Regions from separate parts of the Caldimonas aquatica genome, predicted to be linked through region 1. Evidence: predicted binding sites of a transcription regulator. Region 1 holds the regulator's gene; each other region holds the start of a gene.
What was found. The regulator FNR, encoded in region 1, switches genes on or off when oxygen is low (the NO sensors DNR and NnrR bind a similar motif). The targets are predictions, from matches to a motif close to TTGATNNNNATCAA.

Region 1 (10,160 bases):
GTCTGTCGCGGCAGTCCGTAGATCAGATCCACGTTGAGTGACTCGAAGCTCAGCTGGCGGGCGGCTGCCATCAGCTCGGCGACGCTCTCGCGAGACTGGGCCCTGTGGACCGCCTTCTGAACCTGGGGGTCGAAGTCCTGCACACCGAAGCTCAGCCGGTTGAAGCCGAGCCGCGCGAGATGTGCAAGACGATCGGGAGTGACGGTGCGAGGATCGACCTCGATAGAGTACTCGCCGCCGGGAACGAGCCGGAAAGCCCGGCGCAGGCTGCCCATCACGCGCTCCAGTTCCGCATCGGATAGGAAGGTGGGCGTGCCGCCTCCGAAATGTAGCTGGGATACGGCCTGCGCGGAGCCGAGCACCTCGCGGTGCATCGCGATTTCGCGGTCGAGCGCGTCCAGGTACTCGCCGGCGCGCTCGTGGTGCTTCGTGATCACCTTGTTGCAGGCGCAGTAGTAGCACACCGACTCGCAGAACGGGATGTGGACGTAGATCGACAACGGAGCGTGCAGCCCCCCCACCCCGCTGGCGCGTTGCTCCAGTGCCTGACGGTAGTGCGACTCCGTGAAGGCCTCCACGAACCTGTCGGCCGTGGGATACGACGTATAGCGAGGGCCGGGCACATCGAAGCGGGCCAGCAACTCGCGATCGAGAGGAGGAAGGACGGTCTCCATGGTGGCTCCACTGTGCCAAGGCAGAACTCCGGGGCGCTTGATCTGTCTCAAGGTCACGGTCGCTGCGACGCGAAAGAATCCCACCCGTACTTGAGGATGATCATGCTGCTCCACCGTGCCCGCTCCCGCTCCACTGTGATCCGGTCCGCGAGGCAGGAGTCCGTATGGGACGCGGGGTCACCTCGGGAAAGCCACGGCCATCCGATAATGGGTTCCACCGGAACTGCGAAGAAGATGATCAAACTCAACGAACTGAAGGTGGCCTGCTCCAGCTGCAATTTGCGGGAGCTGTGCTTGCCGGTGGGCCTGTCGCGCCCAGAGCTGGAAAAGCTCGACACGCTGGTTGCCACCCGCAGGGCGGTCAAGCGCGGTGAGGCGTTGTTCCACGCGGGCGATCCGTTCCAGTCCCTCTACGCCGTGCGCACCGGCTTCTTCAAGACCTGCATCTCCTCCGAGGACGGGCGGGATCAGGTGACCGGCTTCCAGATGGCCGGCGAGCTGCTGGGGCTGGACGCGATCAGCCAGGATCGCCACACCTGCGATGCGGTGGCCCTGGAAGACTCGCAGGTCTGCGTCATCCCCTACTCGCAGCTGGAGTCGCTTTCGCGTGAGTTCACCGAACTGCAGCACTCGTTCCACAAGATCATGAGTCGGGAGATCGTGCGCGACCACGGAGTGATGTTGCTCCTGGGCAGCATGCGCGCAGAAGAACGGCTTGCCGCCTTCCTGCTCAACCTGACGCAGCGCCTGCATGCGCGGGGCTTCTCTCCGTCTTCGCTGGTGCTGCGCATGACGCGCGAGGAGATCGGCAGCTATCTCGGCCTCAAGCTGGAGACGGTGAGCCGCACCTTCTCGAAGTTCCAGGACGAGGGGCTCCTGGAAGTCAAGCAGCGCCAGATTCGCATCTTGGACCAAGAAGGCCTGCAGAAGCTGGTCAACTCGGCCAACAACTGCTGAGCCTAGCCCTCGGGTGCGATGCGCTGCCGCCGCTGGCGGCGGGCCCGCCTTCTCGCTGACCCGCGGCTCTTCAGGACGCGGACCGGTGCTGCGGGCGCGGGCAAGCAGGAGGGCGCTGATCCGCCGTCAGAGGACAGCGGTTGACCTCGAAGGGCGAGCGCGCCAGCAAGGTCGTCAGCATGCTGGACAGCATCGTGGCCGCCCAGAAAAGGAAGAAGGCCAGGGTGTAGATCGCCATCGGCGACAACTCGATCGCGCCGCCACCGAGCCAGTGCAGGTCACGCGGGTCGACGAAGGCGAACACCAACATCTCGATCAGGCCCGCCACCAGAAACGCGGGCCAGGCGATCCACATCCACCGCTGCGCCATCCATGCACTCCTTCGGCGGCGCATCGTCGCGCCGCCTGATCCTTTGAGGGCTCATCGCCCGGGCGTTCCACCCGTGGCCGCGTGGTTGCGGACCTCGAGCGCGGGGCGGACGGCCGGGGCTTCCGACGCCGCGGCCTGGCGCTCGGCCATGGTCTTGTTGATCTCCAGTCCACGACGGTAGTAGTCGGGATCGACCACCGGATCAGGACGCGACACCGCCAAGACGAGGGTCGCCACGCCGGCCAGGATGACGGCCGCAGGTCCGCCCACCACGAGCCACATCATAGGTTCGCGCCACCATGCGCGGGGCTGGGTTTTGGAGGGTTCGAGGGTTTTCATGGGGGCTCCTGCGTTCAGCGCGGCACCAGGAAGGTGGACTTCTCGTGCACCGTGCGAGCGGCCTCCTCGCCGTCCGGCAACCGCTCGATAGCGAACTGGATGGGGCTGGAGCGCCCGGCCAGCTCGGCGGCAGACTCCGGGGGGACCTGCACACGAACGGCCACCCAGCGGGATTCGGCCGGTGCGATGTCGACCTGCGAGTGCGAGGCGACCGAGATGCCGGCGATGCCTTCCACCGAGATCCGGTAGCGCTGCTCGCGCTCGGTGCTGTTCATGATCTGCAGCCGGTACACGTTCTCGACGCGGCCGTCCTCCACGATGCGGGCAAGGGCACCCCGGTCTCGGATGACGTCGACCTTGAACGGGCTGCGCAGCGCGATGCTCGCGACGAAGGCGAGGCTGATGCCGAGCAAGATCGCGCCGTAGATCAGCACCCGCGGGCGCAGTACCCGGCGAAACATCTGGGCGCGTGTCCACCCGTGCTCCATGCCGTTCTCGGTGGAGTAGCGGATGAGCCCGCGCTCGTAGCCCATCTTGTCCATCACGCCGTTGCAGACGTCGATGCATGCGGCGCAGCCGATGCATTCGTACTGCAGGCCGTCACGGATGTCGATGCCGGTGGGGCAGACTTGCACACACAGCGTGCAGTCGATGCAGTCGCCCAACCCCGCCGCCTTTGGATCGATCTTGCGCGAGCGCGAGCCACGGGGCTCGCCGCGTTGCGTGTCGTAGGTGATGATCATCGTGTCCTTGTCGAACATCGCGCTCTGGAAGCGCGCGTAAGGACACATGTACTTGCAGACCTGCTCGCGCATGTAGCCGGCATTGCCGTACGTTGCGAAGCCGTAGAAGAACACCCAGAAGGTCTCCCAGGGGCCGAGGGCGAAGCTCGCGGCAGCCGCTATCAACTCGCGCACGGGGGTGAAGTAGCCGACGAAGGTGAAACCGGTCCACAACGCGATCGCGATCCACGCCGCCTGCTTGGCCGTCTTGCGCCAGATCTTCTCGAAGGTCCAGGGGCCTTCGTCAAGCCGCATTCTCGCGATCCGGTCGCCTTCGATGCGGCGCTCGACCCACATGAAGATCTCGGTGTAGACGGTCTGCGGGCATGCGTAACCGCACCACAGGCGCCCTGCCACGGCCGTGAAGAAAAACAGCCCGAGCGCCGAGATGACGAGCAACGCGGTGAGGTAGATGAAGTCCTGCGGGTACAAGACGAGGTTGAAGATGTAGAACCTGCGCGACAGCAGGTCAAATAGCACGGCCTGCCGGCCGTTCCATTCGAGCCACGGCAGGCCGTAGAAGATGAGCTGCGTGAACCACACCAGCGCCCACCGCCACCCCGCGAACCACCCGCTCACCGAGCGCGCGTAGATCTTTTTTTGCTTGGCATACAGCGAGACGACCTGTTCGGACGTCTCGCCGTGGGCGGGAACCGGCTGGATGGGGATGGTGTGAGGGTTGCGTTTCACTTGGGAACTCGCGGCCGGGGCACACGGCCCCGGCAGGAACTGCTGATCGCCAGCGGGCATCCGTTCATTGCGCGTTGACAGTGCGTGTGCTGGCCGCAGGGCCGTTGGAGAAGCCCCAGACGTAGGCGGCGAGGACTCGAATCTGCGCCGGCGTCAGCTTGTCGGCGTGAGCGGGCATCTGGTTGTCCTTGCCGTTGGTGATAATGTTGATGATCGCCTGTTCGCCCCAACCGTGCAGCCAGACCTTGTCGGTGAGGTTGGGCGCACCGAGAGCCTGGTTGCCCTTGCCATCGGCCCCGTGGCAGGCGGCACACGCGCCGAACTTGGCCTTGCCGAGCTGGGCCGCGATCGCGTTGTGGGGGCTGCCGGACAGGCTCAGGACATAGTGCGCCACGTTGCGCACGTCCTGCGCGCCGCCCACGGCGGCGGCCATCGGCGGCATGACGCCATGACGCCCCTTCGCGATGGACTCCATGATCGTCTCGTGATTGCCGCCATAGAGCCAGTCCGTGTCGGTCAGGTTGGGGAAACCCTTGCTGCCACGCGCATCCGAGCCGTGGCACTGCGCGCAGTTGTTGACGAAGATCCGCTCGCCGATGGCCATGGCCTGCGGGTCCTGCACGAGCTGTTCGGCGTTCATGCCCTCGAAACGCGCATACAGCGGCTCAATCTGTGCACGGGCCTTCTCCATCTCGGCCTGGTACTGGGTGGCTTGGCTCCATCCGAGCTTGCCCTGGTAGCTGCCCAGGCCCGGATAGAACACGAGGTAGGCGGCGGCAAAGACGATGGTCAGCACGAACAAGCCCATCCACCACCGCGGCAGCGGGTTGTTGAGTTCGCGCAGATCTCCGTCCCACACGTGGCCGGTGGTGTTGTCGCCTGCCATCACCTTGCGCTTGCTTGCCACGATGAGGAGCAGCAGGCACGCTGCGATGCTGACGACAGTGGTGACGGCGATGAAGACCGACCAGCCGTTGCTGAAGAAGTCGCTCATGAAGTTCTCCTCGGGCCGGTCACTCGGACTGGAACGGCAATTGGGCCGCTTCCTCGAAGCGGCTGCGGTTGCGTCGGGCATATGCCCAGCCGCAGATGCCGAGGAAGACCAGCAACGAGACGACCGTCACGATGGAACGAAGATCGTTGATGTCCAGGTGCATGGCGGCCTCCTTACTTGACGTGGGTGCCGAGCGACTGCAAGTACGCCACCACGGCGTCGAGCTCGGTCTTGCCCTTGACGGCCTCGGCCGCGCCGGCGATGTCCTCGTCGGTGTAGGGCACGCCCAGGGTGCGCAGCGCCTTCATCTTGGGGGCCATCTCGGCCGGGTTGAGCGGGCTGGTCGCCAGCCACGGGTACGCGGGCATGTTGGACTCGGGCACCACGTCGCGCGGATTGATCAGGTGCACGCGGTGCCACTCGTCGCTGTAGCGGCCGCCGACGCGATGCAGGTCCGGGCCGGTGCGCTTGGACCCCCACTGGAACGGGTGGTCGTAGACGAACTCACCGGCCACCGAGTAGTGGCCGTAGCGCAGCGTCTCGGCGCGGAACGGACGCACCATCTGCGAATGGCAGTTGTAGCAACCCTCGCGGATGTACACGTCGCGCCCGGCGAGTTGCAGCGCCGTATAGGGCTTGAGCCCGGCCACCGGCTCGGTGGTGGATCGCTGGAAGAACAGGGGCACGATCTCCACGAGCCCGCCGACCGAGACGACGAGCACGATAAGCAAGATCATGAGGAAGTTGTTGGTCTCGATCTTCTCGTGCGAGAAGGTCGGAATCTTCTGTTGGTCAGCCATTTGACGTTCCTTCGCGGTCTCAGGCGCGGGCGGGGACGGCCGGCACTTGTCCGGCGGCCGAACGGCCAGCCAGCGCGGTCATCACCGTGTTCCAAGCCATGATGCACATGCCCCCCAGATACAGCAGGCCACCGGCCAGACGGATCATGTAGAAGGGGTAGGTCGCTTTCACGCTTTCGACGAAGCTGTAGGTCAGCGTGCCGTCGGCGTTGATCGACCGCCACATCAGGCCCTGCATCACGCCGGCGATCCACATCGCAGCGATGTAGAGCACGATGCCGATGGTGGCCACCCAGAAGTGCAACTCGATCGCACGCACGCTGTACATCTTCTTCTGGCCGAACAGGCGCGGGATGAGGTAGTACAGGGAGCCCATCGAGATGAGGCCCACCCAGCCCAGCGCACCCGAGTGCACGTGGCCGATCGTCCAGTCGGTGTAGTGGGACAGCGCGTTGACCGTCTTGATCGACATCATCGGACCTTCGAAGGTCGACATGCCGTAGAACGACAGCGAGACGATCAGGAACTTGAGGATCGGGTCTTCACGCAGCTTGTACCAAGCCCCGGAGAGGGTCATGATGCCGTTGATCATGCCGCCCCAGGAGGGTGCCAGCAGGATCAGCGAGAACAGCATGCCGATCGACTGGGCCCAGTCGGGCAGCGCCGTGTAGTGCAGGTGGTGCGGACCGGCCCACATGTAGGTGAAGATCAGCGCCCAGAAGTGCACGATCGACAGGCGATACGAATACACCGGGCGCTCGGCCTGCTTGGGGATGAAGTAGTACATCATCCCCAGGAACCCCGCGGTCAGGAAGAAGCCGACCGCGTTGTGGCCGTACCACCACTGCACCATCGCGTCCTGCACGCCCGCATAGGCCGAGTAGCTCTTCATGAAGCCCACCGGCATCGCCGCGCTGTTGACGATGTGCAGCAAGGCCACGGCGAGGATGAAGCCGCCGTAGAACCAATTGGCCACGTAGATGTGCCGGACCTTGCGGATACCGACCGTGCCGAAGAACACGATGGCATACGCCACCCACACGAGCGCGATCAGGATGTCGATCGGCCACTCGAGCTCGGCGTACTCCTTGCCGCTGGTGTAGCCCAGGGGCAGCGAGACGGCGGCCGCGACGATGACGGCTTGCCAGCCCCAGAAAGTGAACGCGGCGAGCTTGTCGGAGATCAGCCGCACCTGGCAGGTGCGCTGCACGACGTAGTAGCTGGTAGCGAACAGCGCGCAGCCGCCGAAGGCGAAGATGACGGCGTTGGTGTGCAGCGGTCGCAAGCGTCCATAGCTCAGCCACGGAATGCCGAAATTGAGTTCGGGCCAGGTGAGTTGTGCCGCAATCCACACCCCCACCAGCATCCCGACCACACCCCAGACCACCGCCATCACGGCGAACTGACGCACGACCTTGTCGTTGTAGTTCACGCTCGGCGCGGTCGCAATCGACGGAGTAGCGCTCATGGAACCTCTCTTGGAAAAGTCTGAAGTCATTGTTCGCGAGAGGGTTTCCCGCGACCTTGATCGGCGTCAACCGATCCCCTGTCTGGGCCGTCTTCGTCCCAGAGAATGCGCTCCCCCTCTCGTTCGACGTTGTCGAATTGGCCGCCGAACAAGGCCCATGCGAAAAGCGCGATGATCAGCAGCACCAGCACCACCGACAGCGGCACGAGGAGGAACAGCACGTCCATGGCTTACGCCTCCACGGCCACCGCCGCATGCGGAAGGGCTCGTGCAGATGCAGGGGATGCCTGACGATTGAGTCGCCAGGCGTTGAGGACGACGAGCAACGAACTCGCGGCCATCCCGAGGCCGGCCACCCACGGAGGCAGCCACCCCACCAGCGCGAGCGGGATGCTCACCGCGTTGTAGCCGGCGGCCCAGGCCAGGTTCTGTCGGATCACCGAGACCATGCGCCGCGCCAGCACGCGCGCCTCGACCACCGCCGCCAAACGGTTGCCGAGCAGGACGAGATCGCCTTGCATGCGGGCCAGGTCGGCCCCCTGCCCCATGGCCACCGAGACGTCCGCCCGCGCCAGCACCGGCGCGTCGTTGAGCCCGTCGCCGACCATCACGACGCGATGGCCCTGCGCCTGCAGCCGCTCGACGAACTGCAGCTTGCTCTGGGGCGTGGCTTGCGCTTCGATCCGATCCACCCCGAGCGATGCCGCGACACGGCGCGCCGCCTCGGCGCGATCGCCCGAGAGCAGCCACACCTCGACTCCGGCGCGACGCAGCTGCGAGACCACGGCCGCGCCTTCCTCGCGCAGCGTCTCCTCGAAGTCCAGACGCGCCAGGACGCGGCCCTCGACGCTGATCCAGGCTCGCGGCCCTTCTCCCTGGGGCCAAGCCTCGGCCCCTGCGAACGAGGCGGACCCGAGGCGCCAACGTCGGCCCTGGGCATCGCGCCCTTCGACGCCCTGCCCCACGTGCTCGTGCACCTCGGTCATCGACACCGGTGAGGACGGGGCGCTCGCGGCAAGAGCCCGCGACACGGGATGCAGCGAAACCTGCGCGAGCGCGGCCGCATGGGCGAGCACTTCGTGCTGGGCGATGGGTGTGAACGTGGTCACCTCGCGCAGCGTCAGCCGGTCCTGCGTCAGTGTGCCGGTCTTGTCGAAGACGAAGACGTCCCCGGCAGCCAACGTCTCCAGCGCGCCCAGGCGCTGCACCAGCACGCCACGGCGGGCCAGCGCCGCGGCAGCCGCGAGCACCGCGGCCGGCGTGGCCAGCGACAGCGCGCACGGGCAGGTGACGATGAGCACCGCCACCGCCACCCAAACGCTGCGGCTGGGGTCGATGAAGCCCCACGCCAAGGCGCCGCCGAAGGCGATGGCGAGCACGGCCCACAGGAACGGCGCGGCGATGCGATCGGCCAGGCGTGCGAGCGAGGGACGTTCGGCGGCCGCCTTCTCCATCAGCTGCACGATCTGCGCGTAGCGGGTCGCCTCGCCGGTGCGTTCGACACGCATGACGACGGCGCTGGACAAGCTGATGCTGCCCGCGACCACCGGGTCGCCCGGGCGGCGCAACACCGGGTGCGACTCGCCGGTCAGCAGCGCCTCGTCCACCTGGGCGGTGCCTTCGATCACCGTGCCATCGCCCGGGAAGGCCTGACCCGCCCGCACGCGCACGCGGTCCCCGGTGCGCAGCCGGTGCACGGGCACCTCCTCGCCGCTTCCGTCCTCGCGCAGACGCTCCACGGTCTGCGGCAGGCGGTGCATCAGGGCTTCGAGCGCCCCGGCCGTGGCCTCGCGGGCTCGCAGTTCCAGGTGCCGCCCGCACAGCAGGAAGAAGACGAACATCGTCAGCGAGTCGAAATACACGTCCTCGCCGAAGATCCCGCCGGGGTCGAACGCGGCCCCCGTGCTCGCGACGAAGGCGACCAGGATGCCGAGCGCGACCGGCACGTCCATGCCGATGCGCCGATGACGCAGATCGACCCAGGCCGCCTTGAGGAAGGGGCCGGCAGCGAAAAGCACGACCGGGATGCTGAGAATCCAGCTCGCCCAGTTGAGCAGGCGCCGCACGTCCTCGGTCATGTCACCGGGGCCGGCCACGTAGACCGGCACCGCGTACATCATCACCTGCATCATGCAGAAGCCCGCGACGAACACGCGCCACAGCGACAGGCGGCGCTCGAGGTCTCGGCCCTGCTCGGCCTGCAGCGCGTATGCGGGGTAGGCGCGGTATCCGGCCCTGTCGACCGCATGGACGAGGGCCGAGGCCTTGACCCGCGCGGGGCGCCACCGCACACGAGCACGGCGCGTGGCCGGGTTCACGTCGGCGTCGTCCACCCCGGGCAGCGCGCGCAAAGCCTGCTCGATCGTCACGGAGCAGGCGGCGCAGTACATCCCTTCGATCACGAATGACGATTCGGCCACGCGCTCGCCCTCGCGATCGAAGAAGCGCGTGTAGCGGGCCAGTTCCTCCTCGTCGTCCCAGGCGCAGGCACCCGGTGCGCCCGCCACGGCAGGCGCGGACGCGATGGGCGACAATGGACGGAGGTCGTTCGAGAGCGAGGCCATGCGGTGCGGGCCTGCAGGGGCCGGCGCCGCTCGTGCGGCCATCGGTGCAGGACGACCCACTGTACGTGCCGACCTCTCATCCCGATATGACGCACATCAAGACCGCCTCACATCGCCCTCTGCGCTTTTCGTGCACAAGTTCACGGACCGCTTTCGGTGCCTTGCGCCGCTCGGCCGTACCGGGGTTCGGGGGGCTGATCGCAGCGTCCTTCGCACTGTTCTTCCCTGCGACCTCCTTGGCTCAGGGGCAGCCGCAGCAGTTGCCCAGCGTTGCGCTGCAGGCGGGCATCCACGTGATCCGGGCCGAGGTGGCTCGCACACCCGAGCAACGGCAGACCGGCTTGATGTTTCGCAAAGAGCTGGCACCCAACGACGCAATGTTGTTCGTGTTCGAGTTGCCCGCACAGCAGTGCTTCTGGATGAAGAACACGCTGATTCCCTTGTCGATCGCCTTCCTGCGCGACGACGGCACCATCGTGAACATCGCCGACATGAAGCCGCAGACGCTGGACTCGCACTGCT
Region 2 (10,160 bases), 1.0 Mb from region 1:
GCCTCGTGCATGAGTGCGAAGAGCCGGGCGCGCAGGTCGTCGGCGAAGCGGCCAATGCGGTGCAGGCGCTGAGCTGGCTGGCACAGGAACGCTGCGACCTCGTGCTGCTGGACGTGCAGATGCCCGGGGCCGATGGCCTGAGGCTGGCGAGCGAGCTGCGCCGCCACGAACAGCCGCCGGCGGTGGTCTTCGTCACGGCCCACCCCGAGCATGCCGTCAGCGCCTTCGACCTCGAGGCCGTCGACTACCTCACGAAACCGGTGCGGCGCGAGCGATTGCAGGCCGCCTTGCACCGGGCGCACGACCGGCTCAGGGCTCGCGGTGCCGCGGCCGATGCGGAGCCGGTGCTGGTCGTCAACGACCGCGGCCGCGTCACCCGTGTCCCGGTCTCGGAGGTTCTCTACCTCAAGGCCGAGCTCAAGTACGTGACCTTGCGCACCGCGCGCCACACCTACGTGCTCGACGAATCGCTCTCCGAACTGGAAGAGCGGCTGGGCGAACGCTTCCTGCGGGTGCACCGCAACGCACTGGTCGCCCGCCGCGCCGTGCGCGCGCTCGAGCGCCGGGCAGTGCCGGGCGACGAGGAGGCAGGCAGGGAAGGCTGGGCCGTGCGCATCGAAGGCACCGACGAGTGGCTGGCAGTCTCGCGCCGGCAGGTCGCTGCGGTGCGCGAGGCGCTGACGGCCGAAGGGGTCTGAGCGTCGAGGCTCCGACGCCATCCAAGTCCCGAGCGCCCGGCACGTTCGGGGCGCGACGATGACCGCGTGTATCGACCTCGCCGGCCCCGCCACGCGTGGAAACCGGCTGTCGTCGAACTGTCACGACCCGGTCATATACTGAATTTCCATGACTGCTGAGGTGCATGCGCCCCGCGCAGGGCTTGCGCTGCTCAACCGTGAGCGCGCGATCCTGGAATTCAATCACCGCGTGCTCGCGCAGGCGAGGCGCCCCGACGTGCCGCTGCTCGAGCGCCTGCGCTACATCTGCATCGTCTCGTCCAACCTCGACGAGTTCTTCGAAGTGCGCTTCGGCGACTACCTGGAGGCGTCCCGCCAGCCGGGGGCGGCGGTCTCGGCGCGCGACCTCGCCGAGGTGGCTGCGGCGGCGCACGATCTGATCGACCGGCAGTACGCCGTCTTCAACGACGAGGTCATGCCGGCGCTCGAGCTCGAAGGCATCGTCGTCCTCAACCATGCCGAGCGCAATCTGCAGCAGCGGCGTTGGGTGGACCACTTCTTCCAGCGGCAGGTGCGACCGCTGCTGGTGCCCGTCGGGCTGGACCCGTCGCATCCGTTTCCACAAGTCGCCAACAAGTCACTCAACTTCATCGTCAAGCTGGGCGGCAAGGACGCGTTCGGGCGCGAGAACTCCATCGCCATCGTCAAGGTGCCCCGCGTGCTGCCGCGCGTGATCCGTCTGCCCGATGAACTGGCCCCCGGACAGCAGGCCTTCGTGCTGCTGTCCAGCGTGATCCGTGCCCACCTGGAGGAGCTCTTTCCGGGCCGCACCGTGGAGGCGTTCTCGCAGTTCCGTGTCACCCGCGACTCGGACCTCGCGGTCGACGAGCAGGACGTCACCAACCTGCGCCAAGCCTTGCGCACGTCGCTGACCACCCGGCACTTCGGCCAGGCGATCCGGCTCGAGGTGGTGCGTACCTGCCCCGAGGAGCTGTCCTCCTTCCTGCTGCAACAGTTCGGCCTGCCGCCGCAGGCGCTGTACCGGGTCAACGGGCCGGTCAACCTGGTGCGGCTCGACCAGCTCATCGAGCAGGCCGACGCGCCGCATTTGCGCTATCCGTCCTACGAGCCCGCGTGGCCCGCGGCCTTGCCGCGCGGGGTCAGCATGTTCCAGCGCCTGCGCGAAGGCGACGTGCTCCTGCACCATCCCTTCGAGTCGTTCGAGCCCGTGGTGCAGCTGCTGCGCGAAGCGGTGCACGACCCGGACGTACTCGCCATCAAGCAGACCATCTACCGCACCGGGGCGCAGTCGGTGCTGATGGACTTGCTGCTGGAGGCCGCCCGCCGCGGCAAGGAGGTCACGGCCGTCGTGGAGCTCAAAGCACGCTTCGACGAGGAGGCCAACATCAACTGGGCCGAGCAGCTCGAGGCAGTCGGCGCGCAGGTGGTGTACGGCATCGTCGGGCTCAAGACGCATGCCAAGCTGCTGCTCGTCACCCGGCGCGAGGGCGGGCGGTTGCGCCGCTATGCGCACTTGTCCACCGGCAACTACAACCCCAAGACGGCGCGGCTTTACACCGACATCGGCCACCTGACTGCCGACCCCGAGCTCACGGCCGACGCGGACACCGTGTTCCAGCAGCTGGCCAGCCTCACCAAGGTGCGCCCCCCGAGGCACCTGTTGCTCGCCCCGTTCACGCTGCACAAGCAGATGCTGCGCCACATCGACCAGGTCGCCGAAGCGGCGGCCGCCGGGCGCCCGGCGCGCATCGTGCTCAAGGTCAACGCATTGACCGACGTCCCGCTGATCGAGGCCCTCGTGCGCGCCGCGCAGGCCGGCGCCCGCATCGACCTCTTGGTGCGCGGCGCGTGCATGCTGCCCCCCGGCGTGCCCCGCTGGACCGAGCGCATCCGGGTGCGCTCGATCGTCGGGCGGTTCCTGGAGCACACGCGCGTCATCTACTTCCGCTGGGGCGACACCGAGGCACAGGAAGTGCTCTATCTCTCGAGTGCAGACTGGATGAGCCGCAACATGTTCCGGCGCATCGAGGTGGCTTGGCCGGTGCGCGAGGCACGGCTGCGCCAACGGGTCATCGACGAGTGCCTGGTGCCCTATCTGCACGACCGTATGGACGCCTGGGAATTGGCAAGCGACGGACACTACGTGCGTGTGGCCGAGGACGGGCCCAGCGCCCAGCAAGCTCTGCTGGCGCGCTATGCGGCCCCCTGAGCCACCAGCCACGCGGGGGCAGTGACATGGACCTGATCTTGTGGCGACATGCCGAGGCCGAGATGCTGCGTCCCGAGGACGTGGCCGCAGGCGCCGACCCGTACCCGCTGGACCTGGAGCGGGCCTTGACGGCCAAGGGCGAGCGCCAGGCACAGCGGATGGCGGAATGGATCAACCGCCGCATCGCCGCCTCGACGCGCGTGCTGGTCAGCCCCGCGCGCCGCACCCGGCAGACGGCGGAGGCGCTGGGCAGGCCCTACAAGGTGGTGGCCTCGCTCGCGCCGGGCGCGACGGTGGAGGACGTCCTGCAGGCGGCCCGCTGGCCGGACGCCTCCGAACCGGTGCTGATCGTCGGTCACCAGCCCACGCTCGGACTGGTGGCGGCCCACCTGCTCGCCGGGTTGGACGAACACTGGTCGGTGAAGAAGGGGGCCGTGTGGTGGTTGCGGCATCGCGTGCGCGACGGCCTCGCCGAGGTCACGCTGCAGGCCGTGCAGGCGCCGGACCTGCTCTAGCCTCCTGCCACTGCGGCCGGGCACCCGCCGGCGTCAGAGCGGGAGCGGCACTTCGAGCACGAGCGCGCCGACCCGCTCCCAGGCTTCGCGCTCCTGCTGCAGCAGATAGAGCGTGCGCGGATGGCGCTGCGCCCACGCAGGCTCGGGCACGAGTCGCAGCTTGCGGCCCTCGCGCTGAAGGGTGAGCGCCTTCAGCTCGGGTGCCTGGCGCGCGTGGCACAGCAGCACCGCCAGGCGCAGGCTCACCAGCTGCAAGACGAAGGTCTCGTCGGGCAGCGACGCCTCCACCTTGCGCAGCCCGCCGCGCTGCCCCAGCACCAGCGCGGCCAGCCGGCGCTGCTGCGACTGAGAAAAACCCGCTGCGTCCACGTGGGCCAGGAGGTAGGCGCTGTGGCGGTGATGGTCATGGTGCGAGACGCTCATGCCCACCTCGTGCAGTTGGGCCGCCCACTCGAGCTCGCGCCGCGCCTCCCCGGCCGGCCCCTCGAGGCGGTCGTACAGCGCGAGCGCCACCTCGCGGACGCGTTCGGCCTGCGCGAGGTCCGCATGGAATCGCTCCTGCAACTGCCGCACCGACTCGTCACGCATGTCATGCACATGGGCCCCGGCCCGTGCCGCGTGCAGCCTCTCGTCCAGGTCGAAGATCACGCCCTGACGCAGCGCACCGCGGGCCGGCACGAGGGCATCCAGCCCGAACTGGATCGCCAGCGTGTAGAGGAGCGACAAACCACCACCGATCACCGGGCGGCGGTCATCCTTCAGGCCGGGCAGGTCCAGCGCCTCGACGCGGCCCGCCTTGAGGCACTGGTCGATGCACCACCTCAAACCCTCGGGGGTCACCGTCCCGTCCGTCACGCCGCAGGCCGCAAGCACCTGCGAAACCGCCCCGACGGTGCCCGAGGAGCCGAAGGCGTGCCGCCAATGCCGCGGCGCGAAAGTCTCCAGCGCTTCCTCCAACTCGGCGCCCGCGGCCACCTGCGCCGCGCGAAAGGCTTCGGGCGTCAGGCGCCCATCGGCGAAGTACCGCAGCGACAAGCCCACGCTGCCCACCTGGAACGACTCGGCCACCAGCGGTGTGCGCCCCTCACCGAGGATCATCTCCGTCGAGCGCCCGCCGATGTCGACCACCAGCCGCCGCCCGGGCGAGGGCGGCAGCAGCCGAGCCACGCCGGCGTAGATGAGACGGGCCTCTTCGCGCCCGGAGATGACTTCGATCGGGTGGCCGAGGACGGCTTGGGCGCGCGAGAGGAAGGCGTCGCGATTGCGCGCCTCGCGCAGCGTCTGCGTCGCGACGGCCCGCACATGGGTGGCGGACAAGCCCTTGAGGCGCTCCGCGAAGCGGGCGAGACAGGCGAGTCCGCGCTGCGTCGCATCCTCGGTGAGCATGCCCTGGGCGTCCAGGCCGCCACCCAGTCGCACGGTTTCTTTCAGGTAGTCCAGCCGCTTGTAGCGGCCTCGCTGGATCTGGGCGATCTCCAGTCGAAAGCTGTTCGATCCAAGGTCGATGGCCGCCAGCAATGGGGCCGGCTCGCGTGCGAGCAGGGCGGTGTCGGGTCCACGCATGCGCGGATTGTCCCTGCAAAACCCGCCGCCCCCCGTGACAGGACGTGGACAGGACTGCGAGCCGCCCGGCTCTCGTGTAGGCTTCGCAACGCCCCGGCCGCTCGCGCGCAGGCCGGGCTCCACCCCCCAAGCGCGTGGGACCTCCAGGAGATCGCGACGATGAACAAAGACGCCTTGAAGGACATGGAAAGTGACATGCAGAGCCTGCTGCCGGGCCGCGACTACTCGCGGCGCGGCTTCGTCAAGACGGCACTGGGCAGTGGCTTTGCCGCGGCCGTGCTGCCCGTCGCTGCCCAGGCCATCAAGACGGACGCGCAGGGGTTGGAGGCGGGCGAAGTGACGATTCCGGTCGGCGACTTCAAGATGCCCGCCTACCGCGCCAAGCCCGCTGGCGAAGGCACCTACCCGGTGATCCTCGTCGTCTCCGAGATCTTCGGCGTGCACGAGTACATCGCGGACATCACGCGGCGCTTCGCCAAGCTCGGCTATCTGGCCATCGCCCCGGAGCTGTTCGTGCGCCAGGGCGATCCGCAGTCGTATGGCGAGATCGCGAAGCTGCAGGCCGAGGTGATCTCCAAGGTGCCCGATGCGCAGGTGATGGGCGACCTCGACGCGACCGTGGCCTGGGCCCGCTCCAACGGCGCAGACGCCAGCCGCGTGGGCATCACCGGGTTCTGCTGGGGCGGCCGCATCACCTGGCTGTATGCCGCGCACGGGCCGGTGAAGGCCGGGGTGGCGTGGTACGGCCGTCTCGTGGGCAATCAGACCGAGCTCACGCCGCGCCACCCGGTGGACGTGGCCGGGCGGCTCAAGGCCCCCGTGCTGGGGTTGTACGGCGGCCAGGACAGCGGCATTCCGCTTGACACGGTTGATAAGATGAAGGCGGCCTTGGCCCAGGGCAGCGAGGCGGCGCGGCGGTCGCAGTTCCACATCTACCCCGACGCGCCGCACGCCTTCCATGCCGACTACCGTCCCTCCTACCGCAAGGAGGCGGCGGAAGACGGCTGGAAGCGGTGTCTCGCGTGGTTCAAGCAGCACGGCGTCGCTTGAGCCCAAGACCCCCGGGTCGTTTTCCATCGAGGGCCGCGCAGGATGCGCGGCCTTTTTGTTGACTCGTGATGACCCTGACTTACATCGTTCTGGCAACGTTTCTCGGGGGTGCGCTGTCGGTGCTGATCGCGGCCAGCCTGACCTTGGCCGTTCTCAGTCGCCTCGTCAAGCACCTGGTGAGTCTGTCGGCGGGCGTGTTGCTGGGCACCGCGCTGCTCCATGTGCTGCCCGAGGCCTTCGAGGAAGGCGGTGTGGATGCGCACACGCTCTTCCTCACCTTGCTGGGCGGACTGATGTTCTTCTTCCTGCTCGAAAAGGCGGAGCTCTACCGGCACGGGCACCACCACGAGGAAGACGGACATCACCATCACCACGGCTTCGACCACGAACAAGCCGGCCGGGGCGGCTGGTCGGTGCTCGTGGGTGACAGCATCCACAACTTCTGCGACGGCCTCATCATCGCCGCGGCCTTCCTGACCGACGTGTCGCTCGGCGTGGTGACCTCGCTGGCCGTCATCGCCCACGAGATCCCGCAGGAGGTGGGCGACTACATCGTGCTGCTCAACGCGGGGTTCTCACGCGCCAGGGCGCTGCTCTACAACGCCCTGTCGGGCCTGGCTTCCGTCGTCGGAGGCGTGCTGGGCTACTTGCTGGTGGGCAAGTTCGAGGAGTTCTTTCCCTACCTGCTGGTCGTCGCCTCGTCGAGCTTCATCTACGTCGCCGTGGCCGACCTCATCCCGCAGCTGCAGCGGCGGCTCTCGCTGAAGGAAACCTTCGCGCAGCTCTTCTGGCTGGGCATCGGGCTCATGGTGGTCATCGGCGTGATGGGGCCGTTTCACGACCACTGAGCCGAGCAGACCCGCCCGCACTGAGGCGGGCGGCTCCCGACGCTCGGGGATGCGCTCAGCGGACCACGAGCACCGGCACCGGGCTGTGCGTGAGCACCCGGTTGGTCTCGCTGCCCAGGAGCAGGGCCTGCACGCCGCGCCGGCCATGCGAGGCCATCACGATGAGGTCGCACTGCTGCTTCTTGGCGTGGTCCACGATCGCTTCCCACACGCTCACCGACTCGACGGTGTGCGCCGTGCATTCGACCCCGGCGGCGGCGCACGCCTCCTTCACGGCGCTGACGTTGCGCGTGGCCACGCGCTCCTGCGCGTCCAGGAACTCCTGCGGCAGCGTGGGCTGGATCTCCGAAATCGCACTGTAGGGGTAGGGGTCCTTCACGCTGATGGTGAAGATCTGCGCGCCGGTCAGCTTGGCGAGCGAGATGGCCGACTGCACCGCGCGCTGCGTGATGTCGGAGCCATCGGTGGGAACCAGGATGCGCTTGTACATGCCGTACCTCCTCAGGGTTTCGAATCGGGGTTGCGAGCATCGTGCATGCTCGTGCGCGACCCATCTTGATCCAAATCAGGCGGCCGGCGCAACCCCGCGGCCGCTGCAAGGCCGGCAAGACCCCTTGCCGCGCCCTCGAACCGGCGCACCACGGTGCCGGCGATCAGCCCACGGCCACGGGGCGCCGCGGATCGGCGCACCATTCGCTCCACGAGCCGGGATACAGGCGCGAGCCCGCGAGGCCCGCCACCTCCATCGCCAGCACGTTGTGGCAGGCGGTGACGCCCGAGCCGCACTGGTGCACCACGTCCGCCGGCGCGCGGTCGCCGAGCAGCGTCTGGAACGCGGCGCGCAGCTCCTCGGGCGTCCGAAAGCGCCCGTCCTCTGCGAGGTTGTCCCGGAAGAAGCGGTTGACCGCGCCGGGGATGTGCCCCGCCACGGGGTCCAGCGGCTCGACGTCGCCCCGGTAACGCTCCGGAGCCCGGGCATCGACGACTTGCGTGCCACCGGCGGCCAGCGCGGCTTCCAGGCCCTCCACGTCGATCCATGGCAGTCGTGGGTCGCGCAAGGGGTAGGGGGGCGGGTCGAGGGCTTCGTCTGCGACCGGCATCGGCGCCTCGCGCGCCAGCGTGCCGCCTGCTTCCAACCAGGCTTGGACGCCGCCGTCGAGCACCGCCACGGCGTCGTGGCCGAGCCATTTCAGCATCCACCAGGCACGCGCGCAGAAGCTCGCCCCCTGGCGGTCGTAGACGACGACCTGCGTGGCCGGCGTGATGCCCAGGCGGGCCGCGCGGCGCGCGAAGTCTTCTCGGGAGGGCAGGGGGTGTCGTCCGTTGCGGCCGGTCTTGGTGCCCGAGAGGTCCTCATCGAGGTGGACGTAGCGTGCGCCCGGCAGGTGGCCCTCCTCGTAGGCACGACGGCCGGCCGTCGGGTCGGCGAGGTCGAAGCTCGCGTCCAGGATCACGATGGGCGTCCCACCGTGCTCGAGCAGGCGCCGAAGTTCGGCGGCCTGGATCAGGGTCGTGTAGGGCTGCATGGATTGGGTCCTCATGTGGGGTTGGCGCCGTCGGCCGTGGCGGGCGCCGCGCGCGAGCGCAAGAAGGTGGCCGCCATGCCGGCCGCCACGATGAGCGCCATGCCGGCCAGGGCCATCCACGTGACCGGGTCGTCGAACAGCACGACGCCGTAGAGGAAGGCGAAGACGATGCCCAGGTACTGCAGGCTCGCGTTGACCAGCGTACGGCCTTTGGCGTAGGCCCGGGTCATCAGCAGCTGGGCCACCGTGGCCAGCAGCCCCACCGCGAGCAGCAGCGCGAGGCCTTGCCCGGTGTGGGCATGCAGGCCCGTGCCCAGGGCGAGCAGAAAGCCTGCGCACATTCCGCCGAGCGAGAAGTAGAACACCACGCGGTACTCGGGCTCGCCCGCGCGCCCGAGCGCCGTCACCTGCAGGTAGGCGGTCGCGCTCAGCATGCCGGAGAGCAGGCCGATGAGCCCATGCCACAGCTGGTCCTGCTCGATCGTCGGACGCAGGATGAGCGCCACGCCGGCGAAGCCGGTGAGCACGGTGGCCACGAGCCGGGTGTCGATCCGCGCGCCGCCCAGCAGGATGGCTCCGCCGAGCAGGAACAGCGCCATCCACACCGACGACATGTAGTTGAGGGTCATCGCCGTGGCCAGAGGCAGGTTGCCGATCGCATAGAACCACATGCACAGCGCCGCGACGCCCGAGATGCTGCGCCAGAAGTGCATCGCCGGCACCTGCGTGCGCAGCGTGCCGCCCCGGCGCAGCACCAGCACGCCGATGATCGTCGCGCCGACCAAGCCGCGGTAGAACACGATCTCGGCGGCCGAATAGTGCGCCGACGCGTACTTGACGCATACCCCCATCGTCGCGAAGAGCAGCGACGCAACTACCATCATCAGCGAAGGCGCCATCAGACCGGCTCCAGAGCGGTGTCCTCGCGCAGCAGGTGCGCGCCTGCGGGCGGCAGGTCGGCCTCCACGGGCAGTGCGTACACCGCCACGCCCTGGCCCCGGCCCTTGAGCTGCTGCTCGCCCATCGGCACCAAGAGCTGCGCCAACGGGGCGGGCAGCAGGGCCCGGGTGGCCTCGTTGACGAAGGCGATCATGCGCGGGTGCTCCTTGGACAAGCCCTCCAGCCGGGCGGCGATGTTCACCGTGTCGCCGATGACGGTGTAGATGCAGCGTTCGGGCGAGCCGATCTGCCCGGCGAGCGCGGTGCCGCTAGCCAGGCCGATGCCCATGCGCAAGCGCGGCGCGCCGTAGGCCACGCGCTCGGCGTTGAAGTCCGCGAGCGCGCGCTGCATGGCGACCGCCGCGTAGAGCGCCCGCTCGACCCGGTGCGGGTCCGGCTTGGGTGCCCCGAAGACCACCACCATCGCATCTCCCATGAAGTTGTTGATGTAGCCGCCGTAGCGCTGCACCGCGTCGGTCATGCGGGTCAAGTACTCGTTGAGGGTCAGCACCACGTCGCGCGGCTGCATCCGCTCGCACAGCTGCGTGAAGCCGCGGATGTCGCTGAGCAACACAGTCACTTCCACCTCGTGGCCGCCCAGCATCAACTCGCCTTGCAGCAGCTGGTCCCGCACTTCGGGCGACACCAGCCGGCCGAACACGTCGCGCTCGCGTTCGCGCGTTTCGAGTTCGCGGCTCATGTGGTTAAAGGAGTCGGCCAGCACCCCCAGTTCATCGTCGCGCTGCAGTTGGACGTGGGCATTGAGGTAATGGCCTCGCAGGATCGCCCGGGCTGCGCGAGCCACCTGGCGC
Region 3 (10,160 bases), 1.6 Mb from region 1:
AGGAGCGAGGCCGCGGACCATTCCGGCGCGCCGACGATGCGCGGAGCCGGACGCTCCTGTCCGAACAGGGCGTGAATCGATGCCTTGATCGCGAGCACGGCCAAGCTGTCGCAGCTGCTGACGAAGCGCGCGGGCAGGCAGCACTGCGAGGACGCACCGATGGTCGGGCTGCGCAGTTGGATGTCGAGCTTGCCGGCCGGATCGGCCAGGGGCCCCACCTGCACGCGGTACGCATCGCTTTCCTGCTGGCCGTAGCGCACCGCCAGCTCCACCGTCAGCATCTCCTGTCGTTCAGGCATGAATTCCACACAGTCCTCCTACGGCTACCGCCGCTCGCGCACCGGTTCCCCAGCCCCCGGCGGCCTGCGCGGGAGGGCCGCCGATTGCAAACATTTCTGCAATTGCGTAACTCCTATCCATCGCCCGGCGCCAGGCTGCCGCGGCAGTCCCTCGAAAAGTCCCCGAGCCCAGGCCGTTCCAAGAGGGGTCGGTGTCGGAAAGGAGGCTGAATCGACCTGGTTGCAGCGCTCGGGGCAGACGACAAAGAGCAAGCTGCGTGCCGGGCGCCCGGGGCGCGGAGATCGAACGCACGCGAGGCCCTGCCGCGACCGGCCGGCGGGCGGGCTGTTACACAAAGACGCCAATGGGCCTACGCGCAAGTCGTTACGCTTCAGCCTGTTGGACGACGACGCTCCACGGTCATGACGGCCCAGTGCCCTCCCCTGGCGGCTTGCCTCGACGAGCTCGGGGGTGAGGCGTCGTCGCGCGAGGCGCAGGCGGCGGCGCGGAAACGCGGGGCAGCGGCGGGACGCCGGGCGAGAGCCCGGCAGGGCGAGCGAACCGTGGAGGGGTGCAGCGTGAAGACGATACTGGTCGTCGACGATGAGCCGGCCCACGCCGAGATCCTCAGCCTGATTCTCGAGGACCTGGGCTACCGGGTGTTCTGCGCCTCAAACGGGCGCCAGGGGCTCGAATGCGCCACGCAGGTCCGTCCCGACCTGGTGGTGCTCGACTTCATGATGCCCGTCATGGACGGCGCGCAGATGGGACGCGCGATGCGCGCCGAGGGGCAGATGCATCACATCCGCATCCTGATGAACAGCAGCGTGGCCGAAGAAGTGGTGCGTTGCCATTTCGACGGCTACGACGGCTTCTTGCGCAAGCCGTACGACGTCGAGGTGGCGCTCGAGCTCATTGCGGACTTGCTCGAGCGGGATCGCTGCGCTTGAGCGTTTGCGTGCGATGCAGCGCGCGAAGGGCGCTTGCGCGAACAGGCGCGTGGCCGCGCCGGGGCTTCGCCGCGCCGGCAGCGTCCTGGCGGACACCACGGCGCGTGCGAGGCCGGGATCACTTCTTCTTCTGGACAGCCGACTTGAGCGTCGCGCCGGCGGTGAACTTCACACCCTGGCTCGCTTCGATGGTGATCTCTTCGCCGGTACGCGGGTTGCGGCCGGTGCGCGCGGCGCGCTCCGACACCGAGAAGCTGCCGAAGCCGATCAGAGAGACGGAGTCTCCGGCGGCCAGGGCCTTGGTCACGTTGGCGATGAAGGCGTCCAGCGCGCGGGCGGCAGAGGCCTTCGACAGATCGGCATCGGCGGCGATGGCATCGACGAGTTCGGCTTTGTTCATAGGGATCGCAATCCGTCAGTGGTTGGGTCGTGGACATGCGCGCAAGGCGCGAGGGCCCGGGGCCCGGGCGCGTCGCACGCGGCAAAGCCCGCAGTCTAGCCGCATCCCGGCCTTCCCCGCATCCGCCCGTGCGAGGGACGGGCGGGCGACCGGAGATGGCCACATGGGTTACCCGCATTTACAACGGCGCCGGCCGATCGGACTCTCGGTGGACGGCTGTCGCCCTCGTCGCGTCGCTCATCCGGCCGCGATGGCGGCGGGCCACACCTGCTGTAACACTGCGGGCCACACGAAGCCCGCGGAACCGGCTCATCATCGGCAGAACAACACCAGCACCCGGATTCTGTCCGTCGCGCAAGGCACCTGCCAGCCGCAGGTGCTGCGGCGTCGCAGGAGGTCGTAGGAGACACAATGAGCACGACGCGATCGACGTCTGCCACTCGCGCTGCGCCCTCAGGGCGCGCCAGCGCCGCGTTGCGCGAGCCCACCGCTGCCGTGTATGAATCGGCCCTCGCGCTGATCGGCCTGCTCCACAGGCACGGCCTCACCGACGCTCGGATCGCGCAGGCCACCGGCATCGAAACGGGGCGGATGTACGAGCCGGACGCACGCCTGCCGCTGTCGCAGATCGAAAGGCTCTGGGAGCTCGCGGCCGAGGCCACGCGCAACCCCGGTGTCGCGCTGCAATTGCATCTGCACTACCCCGAGAACAAACTGCACTTCGTCGCGCACGTCGGGATGCGCTCCCGCACACTGCGCGAGGCCCTGGAGCACTGGCGCAAGTATGCGCCCCTGCTGTGCGAGGCCGACGACGTCGACTTCATCGTCGAAGGCTCGCACGCGCGCTTCCTCTACACCTGCCGCGACCCCCGCTACGACTCGCGGTGGTTCGCCGAGCACTTCCTGGCGCTCGCCGCCTGGTTCGGCCGCTCTTTCACGGGACAGCCGCTGCGACCGCATGCGGTGCGCTTCATGCATCCCGACCCCGGTTGTGCGCAGGCCTACCATCAGGCCTTCGACGGCGCACCGGTCACCTTCCTCGCGCACGACAACAGCCTCGCGTTCGATGCGCGCTACCTGGACCTGCCGGTCCGGACGGCCGACAGCTACCTGCAGCACTTCCTCACGCAGAAGGCCGACGAGCTCAAGCGGCGGCTGGAGCGCGAGGCCCCGGTGGGCAATCGGGTGATGTTCGCGATCTCGGCGCTGATCCAACGCCGCGAGGAGGTCACGTTCGAGCGCGTGAGCGAACTGCTGGAGCAGTCTCCCCGCAAGCTGCGCGCGGTGCTGGAAGGCGAAGGACGGCGCTTTCGGGAGCTGGTCGATGAGGTGCGGCGCCACGCCGCCGCGCGCTACCTCCAGTGGGGCTTGTCGGTCTCGCAGGTGGCCGAACTGCTCGGCTTCTCGGAGCCGAGCGCGTTGCAGCATGCCTTCCGGCGTTGGTTCCAGACCAGCCCCGGGTCGTTCCGTGCGCAGCTGCGCGCCGGCCACTGGAGCGCAAGCGAGGGGGCCGGGCCCTGGCCTTGCCGCCCATCGCCCGACGAGCTGGTGGGCGAGGCCGATCGCGCCCGCTGACCCCGCTGACGCGCCGAGCGTTGCGCGGCGGGTCGACCTCAGGGTTAGACGACGGTGACGAGGACGCGGGAGTGGCGCCGCCCCCTGCTCATGCACCGAGCCAGCTCTGGCCGCACACGCGCAGGACCTGCCCGTTGACGCCGGCGGAGCCGGGGTGGACGAGCCAGGCGACGGCCTCGGCGACATCCACCGGCAGGCCCCCCTGCCCCAGCGCGTTCATGCGGCGGCCGGCCTCGCGGATCGCGAAGGGAATCGCCGCCGTCATCTGCGTCTCGATGAAGCCCGGGGCCACGGCGTTGATGGTGACGCCGCGTGAACCGAGGATCGGCGCATAGGCCTGCACCAGCCCGATCACGCCGGCCTTGGCCGCGGCGTAGTTGACCTGCCCGCCGTTGCCCGCGATGCCCGCGATGGAGGACAGGCACACCACGCGCCCGCCGGGCGGCAGGGCCCCCGCGGCGAGCAACCGCTCGGTGATGCGCTCCTGGGCGGCGAGGTTCACCTCGATCACCGATTGCCACTGGTCCTCGCGCATGTTGACGAGCCGCTTGTCGCGCGTGATGCCGGCGTTGTGGACCATCACGTCGACGCGGCCCCCGGCGCGCTCGGCGATGCGCTGCGCTGCGTCGGGGGCGGTGATGTCCAACGGCAGCGCACGCCCGTCGAGGTCGTTGCACACGCGCTGCAAGTCCACCTCGGCGGCCTGCACGTCCACGCCGATGACGAGTGCACCTTCCCGATGCAGGACGCGGGCGATGGCAGCTCCGATCCCGCGGGCCGCACCGGTGACGACCGCCGTGCGGCCGGCCAGAGGCCGAGCCGCATCGGCCGGCCAGGCGGCCCCCGGCAGGCCGTTCGAGGGCACGCCCACCCGCACGACCTGGCCCGCGACGTAGGCCGAGCGCGGCGTGAGGAAGAAGCGCAGCGTGCTGCCCAGCGCCTCTTCGGCACCGGGAGCCACGTACACGAGATTGGCCGTCGCGCCGCGGCGCAGCTCCTTGCCCATCGAGCGCACCGCCCCTTCGAGGGCGCGCTGGGCGAGGGCGGCTGAAGGAGCGACCGCGGTCTCGGGCGGGCGCCCCAGCACCAGCACGCGCCCGCAGGCGGCCAGCGAGCGCAGGCGGGGTTGGAAGAAGTCGAACAGCAGGCGCAGCCCCTCGGCGGCCACGATGCCGCTCGCATCGAGCACGAGCGCGTGGGCGCTGCCGGACGGGGCCGCCCCCTGCGCCTCGGAGAACAGCGGCGCGCCCCACGCCGCCAGGGTGCGCCGGATCGGCTCGCCCAACGCCCCGTCGGGCGGTCCGCCCACGACGACGGGGCCCGGGAACTCGGACGACTTCGGCTGCCAGCGCCTGAGCGGCGCCGGTTGCGGCAGACCGAGCGCGGCGAGCAGCCGCTGCCCGAGGGGTGAGTTCGCGAAGTCGAGATAGCGGTCGGTCACGAGAGTCTCCTCTGCCTCGGGCACGGCCCCTTGGCACGACGGCCGATCCTAGTGCGACATCAGCACCGGCAAGGTCATCTGACCGAGCATCGTGCGCGTGGCCCCGCCGAGGACGAACTCCGCCCAGCGCGGGTGCCCGTAGCCTCCCATCACCAGGCACTGCGCGCCCCAGTCGGCCGCGCGCGAGAGCAGCGCCTCGCCGGCAGGCACGGAGCTGACCTCGACATGGACGTGCGCCTGCACACGATGGCGCTCGAGCCATTGCTGCACCGCGCCGAGCGCGATGCGAGCGTCGGCATCCTCGCGGGGCCGCACCGACACCAGGTGCACGCGCGAGGCGCGCTGCAACAGGGGCAGCGCGTCGGCCATCGCGCGCGCGGCTTCGCGCCCGCCGTCCCAGGCGGCGACCACCGGCCCGTTCGTCCACCGGAACTCCCCGATGTGAGGCACCACCAGCACCGGCCGCCCGCTGCGCAGCACCACCTGCGTGGCCAGCTCGCGCTGCACGGTGGAGCGGTCCTCGGGGGCCGGCTGCCCGACGACGACGAGGTCGACGGTGCGCGCTGCGGCGATCAGCGATTCCACGGCCTCGCCGTGATGGACCCTCGATTCGTGGGTCACATCCGTGCGGGGGGCGAGCAGCGCATCGAAGCGGCGTGCGGCGTTGCGCGCCTGCTCGATCAGGTAGTCCATCGACAGCTGCAGATAGGTCGGCCCCGCCACCGCGCGCCCGACGCTCGCGGGCATGTCGGCCCAGCCCGTCGGCGCCCACCCGATCAGATGGGCCCCTTCCAACGCGCCGAGCTCGGCGGCGTAGTGGATGCGCGCCTCGCAGCGCTCGGTGTCGTCCAGATGGACGAGGATCTGACGGTAGGCCATGGAGCGCTCCTTCGGTCAAAACAGTGAGGACGGAAGCTCCTGCGCGGCGGAGCCGGACGGCAAGTGGCCTCCGGCGCCGAGCTCCAGCCGCAGGGCCATCACGCCGCCGCCGGCATCGCGCACCTCGAAGCCGAGCGAACGCGCCAGGCGCGCCATGCCGACGTTTTCGCGCAGGCACATGCCGACCAGGCGCTCGGTGCCGCGCCGGCGCAGGTGGTCCGCGAGCAAGGCGAGCAGCAGGCGTCCGAGGCCCCGCTGCTGCCAGTCGCTGCGCACCTGGATCGCGAACTCGGCTTCCCGATTGTCGGGGTCGCACAGCGCGCGCACCTCGCCGAGCAGCGGTGCCTGCGGCGAGGGGTGCCCCTCGGCCTCCACCGGCAACGCGACGAGGCACATCTCGCGGTCGTAGTCGATCTGCGAATAGCGGGCAAGCTCGCTGTGGGCCCATTCCCGCCGCGGGCCGAAGAACCGCAGGCGCACGTCCTCGGGCCGTGCGCTCGCATAGAAGTCGCGCAGCCGCGACTCGTCCTCGGGCCGGATCGGGCGCACCAGCACCTGCTGGCCGTCCACCGGGTGCAGGCTTTCCAGCTCCTTCGGGTAGGGCCGGATCGCCAGCCGCGAGGCCGCGGGAGGCTGGCCGGCCCGCACGCGCATGCGCGCGTCGAGCGCGATGACGCCGGCCTCGTCGGCCAGCAAGGGATTGATGTCGAGCTCGGCGAGTTCGTCGAGGTCGCACACCAGATGCGAGACGCGCACCAGCACCGCATGCAGCGCCTGCGCGTCGACGGCCGGATGGTCTCGCCACGCGCCGAGCAGCTTGGCCACCTGTGTGCGCGAGACGAGTTCGCGAGCCAGGGCCATGTTGAGCGGCGGCAGCGCAATCGCGCGGTCGGCGAGCAGCTCCACCGCCGTGCCCCCCTGGCCGAACAGGATCACCGGGCCGAAGACCGGGTCCTGCGAGACGCCGACGATGAGCTCGCGGGCCATCGGCCGGCGCACCTGAGGCTGCACCGTGAAGCCGGCCAGCCGCGCGCCGGGGCGCACCCGCGCGATGCGCTCGCTCATCGCCCGCGCAGCTTCGCGCACCTGGGCGGCGTCCTGCAGGCCCAGCACCACGCCGCCGACGTCGGACTTGTGGCTGATGTCGGGCGAGAGGATCTTCAACACCGCCGGGAAGCCCAGCGCCTGCGCGCAGCGGGCGGCCTCGTCCGGGTCGCGCGCCAGACGCGTGGGCACGGTGGGGATGCCGTAGGCCTCCAGCACCGCCTTGGCCTCGAGCTCGCTGAGCATCTCGCGGCCCTCGGCCTGCACGCGCTGCAGCATGGCGCGCGCCGCGGGCCGGTCGGCGGCGGCGGTGTATCGGGCCGTCGCAGCCGCTGCTCCGTCTGCCGAGGCGGCGTCGGCCGCCCGGGCGACATCGCGACGCGGCGCCTCGGGCAGCGCAGGCGGCGTCTGCAGGAGGCTGTCCTGGTTGCGGCGGTACTCCACCAGCTGCAAGAAGGCCGTCACGGCGCGCTCGGGGGTGTCGTAGGTCGGCACCCCGGCCGCCGCACACAGCTGTCGCGCGGGCTCGACGACGTCGCCGCCGAGCCAGCAGGTGAGCACCGGCTTGCGGGCCTGCTGCACGAGGGGCAGGCAGGCCCGCGCGATCTCGGCGCTCGGCACCACGGCCGTCGGCGCATGCATGAGCAGCACGGCGTCCACTTCGTCGGCTGCCAGCAGCGCCTCCAGCGCCGCGGTGTAGCGGGCGACCGGCGCGTCGCCGATGATGTCCACCGGGTTGCCGCGCGACCACGTGGCCGGCAGCGCCCGGTCGAGCGCGGCGAGCGTCTCAGGGGCCAGCGGCGCGAGCCGCCCGCCGGCCAGCGCCAGCGCGTCGGCGGCCAGCACGCCCGCGCCGCCCCCGTTGGTGAGCACCGCCAAGCGCTCCCCGGCGAGCGGTCGAGCGCGTGCCAGTGTCTCGGCGGCATCGAACAGCTCTTGCAGCGTGAGCACGCGCAACATGCCGGCGCGTCGGATCGCGGCATCCACCACCAGGTCGGACGCCGCCAACGCGCCGGTGTGCGAAGCCGCCGCCCGCGCGCCCTCGGGCGCCCGGCCGGACTTCACCACGAGCACGGGCTTGTTGCGCGCCGCGGCACGCGCTGCCGACATGAACTTGCGCGCCGACTGGACCGACTCCAGGTAGAGCAGGATGGCCCGGGTGGCCGGGTCGCTCGCCAGCCAGTCCAGCACATCGCCCACATCGACGTCGGCACTGTCGCCCAACGAGACGAAGTGGGAGAAACCGATGCCGCGGGAGTTGGCCCAGTCGAGCAAGGCCGTGGCGAGCGCCCCGGACTGCGAGACGAACGCCAGGCGCCCCGGCAGCGCATGCGTGTGCGCGAAGCTCGCGTTCAGCCGCACGCCCGGCACGAGCAGGCCCAGGCAGTTGGGCCCGAGCACGCGCAGGAGGTACGGGCGCGCCGCTTCCAGCATCCGTTGCTCCAGCGTCGGGCCGTCCGGCCGCTCGCGCGCCTTGAGTCCGGCGGTGAGCACCACCGCCGCGCGCGTGCCCCGTCGGCCGAGCGCCTGCACGAGCCCCGGCACGGTGACCGCCGGGGTGCAGATCACCGCCAGCTCCGGCACTTCGGGCAAGGTGTCCACGTCCGGCCAAGCCTGCAGGCCCGCCACCGTGGGGTGCTTGGGGTTCACCGGCCACACCGGGCCCTCGAAGCCCGCCGACAGCAGGTTGTGCATGACCAGCGAACCGATGCTCCCGGGCCGGTCGGTGGCGCCGATCACCGCCACCGAGCGGGGTCGGAACAAATGTTCGAGATTGCGAACGCTCAAGAGCTCCTCCCGACGAGGCGCGGCCCCCCGCGACCCGACCGGGGCCGCGCTGCGCACCGCGCTTGACCTGTGCAGCCTAGCCGGCCGCGCCGGGCCCGGCTTGAGCAGGGTCAAGAGGGCGACCGGCCGCAGCCCGAACGCAGACGACCGGTGCACGCGCTCCATGCCCACCGTCAAACGCCGTCCACTTGCGCTGCGTCAAGCCGCCGCGCCCGGCTGGCGCGAAGAATGGCCTGCACACGCCGGACAGTTTCATGCCCTGAAAGGAACAGACATGTATCAACGTATCCTCGCCCCCGTGGACGGCAGCTCCGCCTCCGACCGGGGTTTCAGGGAAGCGGTGGCGCTGGCGCGCGACCAGAACGCGCGCTTGCGCGTGCTGCACGTGGTGGACGAGTACGCGCTGGCATTGGACCTGTCGGGCACCACGGACTTGGGCCAGATGCACGAGACGCTCAAGCGCTACGGCGAGGAGGTGCTGGACAAGGCCAAACGCTATGCGGCCGACCAGGGCGTGCAGGCCGAGACCGCGCTGCGCGAGACGGTGGACCGCCGGGTGGCGGGGGCCGTGCTGGCCGAAGCCCAGTCCTTCAATGCCGACCTCATCGTCATGGGCACGCACGGCCGCCGCGGCCTCAGCCACCTGATCCTCGGCAGCGACGCCGAACTGGTGGTGCGCAGCAGCCCCGTGCCGGTGCTGCTGGTGCGCAGCGGCGAAGCGCAGTGAGGGGGCCGATGACGATGGGAGCGCCCATGACGAGTGCCGGTACCGACCTGCTGCGCGAGCGCCTTCAGAAGCGCCTGGACGAGTTGCGTGCCGAGGTGCGGGCGGCGAGCCTGCGCGATGCGAGCGAAGCCGAAGCCGTGGTGCGCGAAGCCCATGACCGCGGCGACGAGGCCAGCGCCGAGATCCAGCTGGGCATCGGCGACGCCGAGTTGGTGCGCGACCTGCACGAACTGCGCGAAGTGGAGGCCGCTTTGCAGCGGATGGCGCGCGGGACCTACGGGCAATGCGAGGACTGCGGCCAGGAGATCGGCGAGGCCCGCCTGGCCGCGCACCCGGCCGCTCGCCGCTGCGCGGCCTGCCAGGCGGCGCAGGAGCGCCGCCGGCCGCGCTGAGCGGCCCCTACTACTCGGGCCGGGTCAGCAGTTCGCCCACCGCGGTGAGGGCCGTCATGTTGACGACCCGCCGCACGGTGGCCGACGGCGTGAGCACGTGCGCGGGGGCCGCCGCACCGAGCAGGATCGGCCCGACCGTGATGCCCTGACCGCCCGTCATCTTCAGCACGTTGAAGAGGATGTTGGCCGCGTCCAGGTTCGGCAGGATCAGGATGTTGGCGGTGCCCGAAAGCGTCGAGGAGGGCAGAAAGCTCTGCCGCACCGATTCGCTCAGTGCCGCATCGCCCTGCATCTCGCCGTCGGCCTCCACCCCCGGCATGCGCGCCCGGAACATGTCGCGCGCAGCGCGCATCTTGCGGGCCGAGGGCCGCTGGCTCGAGCCGAACATCGAATGCGACAGGAACGCCACCTTCGGCGTGAGCCCGAAATGGCGCACCGTCTCGACCGCCAGGCCCGCGATCTCGCACAACTGCTCGGCCGAGGGGTCCTCGTTGACGAAGGTGTCGGCAATGAAGAGGGTGTACTTGTCGAGCATCAGCGCGTTGAGCGCGGCCAAGCCCGAGACGCCCTGCCGCAAGCCGATCACGTCGCGCACGTGCTCCAGGTGGCTGTCGTAGCGCCCGACCAGGCCGCACAGCATCCCGTCGGCATCGCCCAGACGCACCATCAGCGAAGCGATCAGCGT

Region 2: the regulator FNR is predicted to act here: its motif matches at 7,439-7,452, upstream of OMP39_RS04490 (universal stress protein).
Region 3: the regulator FNR is predicted to act here: its motif matches at 8,457-8,470, upstream of OMP39_RS01980 (universal stress protein).

Annotation. Positions count from the first base shown of each region.
Region 1 covers NZ_CP110257.1:2,023,518-2,033,677, forward strand. Annotated here, with positions in the region: gene hemN (oxygen-independent coproporphyrinogen III oxidase) at 1-674, opposite strand, end outside; gene fnr (fumarate/nitrate reduction transcriptional regulator Fnr) at 909-1,631, shown strand; gene OMP39_RS09170 (hypothetical protein) at 1,702-2,001, opposite strand; gene OMP39_RS09175 (FixH family protein) at 2,053-2,340, opposite strand; gene ccoG (cytochrome c oxidase accessory protein CcoG) at 2,355-3,872, opposite strand; gene ccoP (cytochrome-c oxidase, cbb3-type subunit III) at 3,877-4,806, opposite strand; gene OMP39_RS09190 (cbb3-type cytochrome oxidase subunit 3) at 4,826-4,969, opposite strand; gene ccoO (cytochrome-c oxidase, cbb3-type subunit II) at 4,980-5,606, opposite strand; gene ccoN (cytochrome-c oxidase, cbb3-type subunit I) at 5,626-7,074, opposite strand; partial or broken gene ccoS (cbb3-type cytochrome oxidase assembly protein CcoS) at 7,170-7,301, opposite strand; gene OMP39_RS09210 (heavy metal translocating P-type ATPase) at 7,305-9,638, opposite strand; gene OMP39_RS09215 (DUF192 domain-containing protein) at 9,725-10,160, shown strand, end outside.
Region 2 covers NZ_CP110257.1:987,543-997,702, forward strand. Annotated here, with positions in the region: gene OMP39_RS04460 (LytR/AlgR family response regulator transcription factor) at 1-698, shown strand, start outside; gene ppk1 (polyphosphate kinase 1) at 847-2,907, shown strand; gene OMP39_RS04470 (SixA phosphatase family protein) at 2,934-3,422, shown strand; gene OMP39_RS04475 (Ppx/GppA phosphatase family protein) at 3,456-4,985, opposite strand; gene OMP39_RS04480 (dienelactone hydrolase family protein) at 5,145-6,035, shown strand; gene OMP39_RS04485 (ZIP family metal transporter) at 6,104-6,883, shown strand; gene OMP39_RS04490 (universal stress protein) at 6,939-7,373, opposite strand; gene OMP39_RS04495 (sulfurtransferase) at 7,537-8,424, opposite strand; gene OMP39_RS04500 (DMT family transporter) at 8,421-9,308, opposite strand; gene OMP39_RS04505 (adenylate/guanylate cyclase domain-containing protein) at 9,308-10,160, opposite strand, start outside.
Region 3 covers NZ_CP110257.1:449,129-459,288, reverse strand. Annotated here, with positions in the region: gene OMP39_RS02015 (hypothetical protein) at 1-308, opposite strand, end outside; gene OMP39_RS02010 (response regulator) at 858-1,229, shown strand; gene OMP39_RS02005 (HU family DNA-binding protein) at 1,348-1,629, opposite strand; gene OMP39_RS02000 (AraC family transcriptional regulator) at 2,041-3,204, shown strand; gene OMP39_RS01995 (3-oxoacyl-ACP reductase) at 3,293-4,645, opposite strand; gene OMP39_RS01990 (universal stress protein) at 4,694-5,524, opposite strand; gene OMP39_RS01985 (bifunctional acetate--CoA ligase family protein/GNAT family N-acetyltransferase) at 5,540-8,356, opposite strand; gene OMP39_RS01980 (universal stress protein) at 8,631-9,083, shown strand; gene OMP39_RS01975 (TraR/DksA family transcriptional regulator) at 9,110-9,475, shown strand; gene OMP39_RS01970 (NADP-dependent malic enzyme) at 9,486-10,160, opposite strand, start outside.